Regions from separate parts of the Kocuria sp. UBA1838 genome, predicted to be linked through region 2. Evidence: riboswitches for the same ligand, from Rfam matches in the RefSeq annotation. Region 2 holds a riboswitch; the other holds the start of a gene.
The links. A riboswitch is a leader RNA that binds a small molecule or an ion and turns the genes downstream of it on or off. The one in region 2 is predicted to bind cyclic di-AMP.

Region 1: it holds a riboswitch for cyclic di-AMP, as region 2 does, so the genes downstream of both, B3I25_RS03455 (C40 family peptidase) here and B3I25_RS08440 (C40 family peptidase) in region 2, are expected to answer to the same signal.

The regions. Positions count from the first base shown of each region.
Region 1 covers NZ_DDIY01000006.1:46,528-48,915, reverse strand. Annotated here, with positions in the region: gene B3I25_RS03460 (NlpC/P60 family protein) at 1-543, opposite strand, end outside; gene B3I25_RS03455 (C40 family peptidase) at 776-1,387, opposite strand; cyclic di-AMP (ydaO/yuaA leader) riboswitch at 1,391-1,549, opposite strand; gene B3I25_RS03450 (metal-dependent transcriptional regulator) at 1,950-2,388, opposite strand, start outside.
Region 2 covers NZ_DDIY01000016.1:65,131-67,518, forward strand. Annotated here, with positions in the region: gene B3I25_RS08435 (four-helix bundle copper-binding protein) at 96-506, opposite strand; cyclic di-AMP (ydaO/yuaA leader) riboswitch at 1,104-1,295, shown strand; gene B3I25_RS08440 (C40 family peptidase) at 1,302-1,955, shown strand; gene B3I25_RS08445 (NlpC/P60 family protein) at 2,230-2,388, shown strand, end outside.

The sequences.
Region 1 (2,388 bases), on a different contig from region 2:
ACCCTGGGCGGGGGCGTAGTTCGGGATCACCGGGGAAGCCACAGCGGCGCGCTGCTCGGCGGCGGCCTCCTTGGCAACGGTCTGAGCGGTGGCGGGAGCGGCGTGGCGGCCCTGGGCCACCGGAGCCTGCTCGGCGACCGAGGTGACGTTCTCGGAAGCGGTCACGACGGTGGGGGCTGCAGCCGGAACGGCGGGAGCCTGCAGCGGGGTCACGTCGGCCACGGGAGCGGCCTGGACCACGGAGGGCTGAGCGGGAGCCTGAGCGGCGGGCTGCGCCTTCTCGGTCTTCGCGGCCTTCTGCTCCTTGGCAGCGTTCTCCTGGGCCTTGTCGGCCTTGGCGGCGGGCTCCGCGGAGACAGTGTTCTCGGAGGCGGGAGCCTCAGACACAGCGGCGGCGGGGGCCTGCTCGGAGGCATTCTGCGTGGCCTGCACGGACACGGTGGTCGCGAGGGCCAGACCTGAGAAGGCCGCGACGGCGGCGACGGTGCGGGCCTTACCCGCGAAGATGCCCTTGGCGGCGTGAGGAGCGGTTTCGTTCGACATTCGTGTGGTTTCCTAACACATTCGTGTCCACCCAGGGCACGGAGGTGTGCGGTGACCGGCACATACGTCAGGACGCAGCAGCGGTGCACGGATTTGGGCGGGAGATTACTTTCGATTTTCAGGTGGTTCCGGCGCGGTGTGCCGACCGAGGTCCGGGGACCCGGCCAGCACACCCGGCCGCAATGTGGCTCGGTGTGGACCGCGCATCATGCTCGGGCGCGGTGTCACCGGGTCACCGGAAGGTGTAGTAACCATCCAGCTGCATGGCATTCACGGAGTGAACCTGAGTGCCCTGCGAGGGATTGAGAGCGGAGATCATCTGGCCGTTGCCGATGTAGATCCCCACGTGGGAGCCGCCGTTCTGGGAGACCAGATCGCCGGGCTGCGGGTTGGAGGTGGGGGTGCCAGCGGCGAACTGGGCCCAGGTGGTGCGGGGCAGGTTGATGCCGTTCTGGGCGTAGACCCACTGGGTGAAGCCGGAGCAGTCCCAGGCCTTGAAGCCAACGCCGCCCCAGACGTACGCGCCGCCGATGCCCTGGTAGGCGGTGCCCACCAGACCACCCGTGGAGTGGTTCGACTGGGTGCTCACGCTGGCGGCGGAGCCCACGGTGTTGGTGGTCTGCATGGTGTACGACGCGTTGTAGGCCTGCACCGAGGAGGTGGACGCCTGGTAGCCGTAGGAAGCCGTGGAGCCCAGATCGATGAGACCGCTCGAGGCCTGCGCGGGGGCCGTGAGGCCGACCACGGCGGCACCAGCGACGACCGTACCGATAGTGGTGTTACGCACGAGGTGCGACTTCGTCTCGGCGCGGTGCCGGGCAGAGTTCTGCTTCATGAAAGACATGTGTGTTCCTCCCTGCGCCTACGAGGTGAGCTGTCGGGTTCGGATGGGAGACATCCGGCCGCACGCACCTAGGTGCCGTGCTGGCTTGACCCCAAGGACCCGTCGGATGGCAACGAGCCCGGAAGTGGTTCCCCCGCTTCTGCCATGCGGATGTTCTGTGTACGGGTCCCGGAGCGCATGGCAGAACTCGGCGAACGCTCGGGAGTGGCGATCCGACCAGTGATCGGCACGGGCATGACTGTACAGGATGGATAACGAAAATGTCACGTTTTGATTACAGCCGGTCACGCATCGGGCATCGGTCGCTATGAATCACCGTGGATTACCACGACCGTCGATATCAATCGGCCGCCTCAGCACGCCCGCCCGCTCGAAAGCCCACACCACGGAAAAGGCTCCTGACCTGCGGTGATACAGGGCTCACCCAGTGAGCGAAGGTCGAAACCGCACCGATCACCCGTGATTGTCCACACAGTCGGAAGATCACGGTCAACTTCTCGAAGATCACGGCGCGTCGCGTTCCGACGTCATCGGAAGCAACCGCGGAGAGACGCAGCGGCGATCAAGCCTCGGCGGCGGCCACCCGAATGGCGCGCGCGGTGGCGGAGTCCAGGTCCAGGGACACTCCCGAATCGACCCGGGTCACCACGACCCGGTTCTCGTCCCCGGGGTTGATCTCGGCCGTGACCCTGGAGCCCGTGAGGATGCCCGCGGAGCTGAGCATCTCGATGAGTTCCTGATCCGCCTGCACCACTTCCGGCAGCAGCCGGACCACGTACTCCGTGGAGTCCTGGGCTCCGGCGACCTCGAGCAGGGTGAGGCCGTCGAAGACCTCGGCCGCGGCACCGGTGCCGTGGTGCTCGCCCCGCCCCGGGATGGGCGTGCCGTACGGGGAGTTCTCGGGATCCCCCAGGAGGTTCACGAGCCGCTGTTCCACGCGCTCACTCATCACGTGTTCCCAGCGGCAGGCCTCCTCGTGGACGTGCGCCATGTCCAGGCCC
Region 2 (2,388 bases):
CGCAGAGGAGATCCGGCCCGTGACGCCGATCCCGGTGGCCACGGGTGTCCTCACCGCCCCCGCCGCCCGGGTGATGGGTCTGTGGGAGGCGAGACTCAGCCCAGGGAGGCGACCAGTTCGGCGCAGGCGGCCTCGCACCGCCGGCAGGCCTCGGCACAGATCCGGCAGTGCTCGTGCATGGACGCGTGCTGCTCGCACTCATCGGCGCACGCCTTGCAGGCCATCTGGCAGGCCTTGATCGCATCCAAGGTGATGTTCGCGTCGTAGCCGGTGTGCCGCGAGAGCACTCGCCCGGTGGCCTCGCACAGGTCCGCGCAGTCGAGGTTGGTGCGGATGCACTTGGTCAGCTCGGCGACCATGTCCTCGGACAGGCAGGCATCCGCGCAGGCGGTGCAGGTCTGGGCGCACTCGAAACACGCCTCGATACAGGCGGCCAGCTTCTCCTTGTCCACCCCACCGAGGTCCTTCGGGTAGGTCTCCAGCATCGCGCTCACGTGATGGGTCATGGCTTGCTCCTTCGTCGGTTCAACAGGAGACGAACCGGCCGGAGCCAGCCCGCCATACCATCGACAGTAAACTGCCTTTTCCGTGTGGCGCGCCCCAAATTCTTGAAGATTTGATGAAGATCCAGGCCACAGTGGCGCACAGCGCTACTCCCTCGGGCGGCCTTCTCCGCCGGGGATCCGGGCAATTATGGAGTTTTCATGAAGAAATCGCGCTGCGCGGCCCAGAACGGCATCCCCGAAACTTCTCAATCTGAAGGAAAGCTCAAGGAATCCTCAAAGTCTTCTCCGTGCCACCCCTCGTGATACTGAAGGCCGCCCACGACCCCAAACCCCCTCGCCCTGGGGGGTGGTGTCCATGCAGGGCCGTGCACTGACGCCATTTCCCCTAGTCAAACGGCATTGGATGCGACGCCAGTCGTGATGCGGAGCCACAGGAGCGACGAACCCACGGCTTCTGGGCCGGGCCTTTTCAGAGTCGGCAGCCCAAGCTTTCAGACCCGGCCGAAGAAAGAATCCGGGCCGTGATCTAAACGTGACACTTTCGTTATGAGTGGGCTACTGTCCACTGCGTGCCGCTGATTGATCCGGTCGGCGCCCTCGTGCACATCGCCGAATTCTGCCGGTGCTCGGGGTTCCTGAAGAGAAATCGCTTGGCAGAAGCGGGGGAACCATTTTCGGTCCTGGGGTCCGGGACCTAGGGGTTAAGTCACCCGGAACGCATGCGTCCGGGGCGGCCGGGTGTCTCCCACCCGCATCCGACAGCTCACCTCGTAGGCAAAGGGAGGAACACACCCCATGACCATTTTTAAGCGCCGTACTGCCCGCCACCGCGCCGAGACCACCTCGCCCCTGGTGCGTACCACCACGGTCGCGGCTGCCGCAGGTGCGGCAGTGATCGGCTCCATCGCCCCGGCTCAGGCCTACGCCGAGGTCCCGACGGACACCGCCACTGCCTACTCGGCCCCCGCGTCCGCTCTGGCGGCCTACTCTTCGACAGCCCCCCGGGCCGTCGTTGCCCCCCAGGCCGTCTCCCCCCAGGCCTCGGCGGCTCCTGAGCAGAGCGCTTCGACCGCGACGGTGTCCACCCAGTCGACGGAGATCACCGAGATCACCGGCGCGTCCGGGATTGTGGGCACCGCGATGCAGGGCGCCGGCACCGGCTACGTCTGGGGCGGGACCGCCTTCGGCGCCTGGGACTGCTCCGGATTCACGAAGTGGGCCTACGCCCAGAACGGCATCGAGATCCCCCGCACCAGCTTCCAGCAGATCGCCGCGGCCACCCCCACGACCAACCCGCAGCCCGGAGACCTCGTCTCCCAGAACGGCGGGGCCCACATCGGCATCTACATCGGCGGGGGCAAAATGATCTCCGCCCTGAACCCCGCCCAGGGCACCTTCGTCCACTCCGTCAACGCCATGCCGGTGGACGGGTACTACACCTACCGCTGACCCGGTGCGCCCTCCGCAACGGCCTGAGTCGCTGCGGAGGGCCCCGGTTGTTGCAGCTGCTGATCCAGGGAATTCCTGCCTCGCGAGTGAGTTTTTCCTCCCCTGCAGACACCACACCGTTCCTCCACTTCTCCGCCGTGCGCGGTGCTCCTGATCCGGGGCCCGCTCTGCCGGACCCCGCGACATCTTGCGCCCCCGAGCGGGGTGCTCCGTGCTGTCACCGCACCGTTCCGGCAGATCCGCCCGGCCCGCCAGAAAGCCTGCACAACTCCTCATGACTCGTGACCTGACCTTCCCCAACGGCATCACCTCCCTCCTCACCGGCAAGGCCCGCACCGTGGCCGCCGTCGCCGCCTTCTCCGGGCTGGCCCTGGCCACCACCGTCTCGGTGCAGGCCACCCCGGCCCCGGATGCCTCCGCTGAGGCTCCGCTG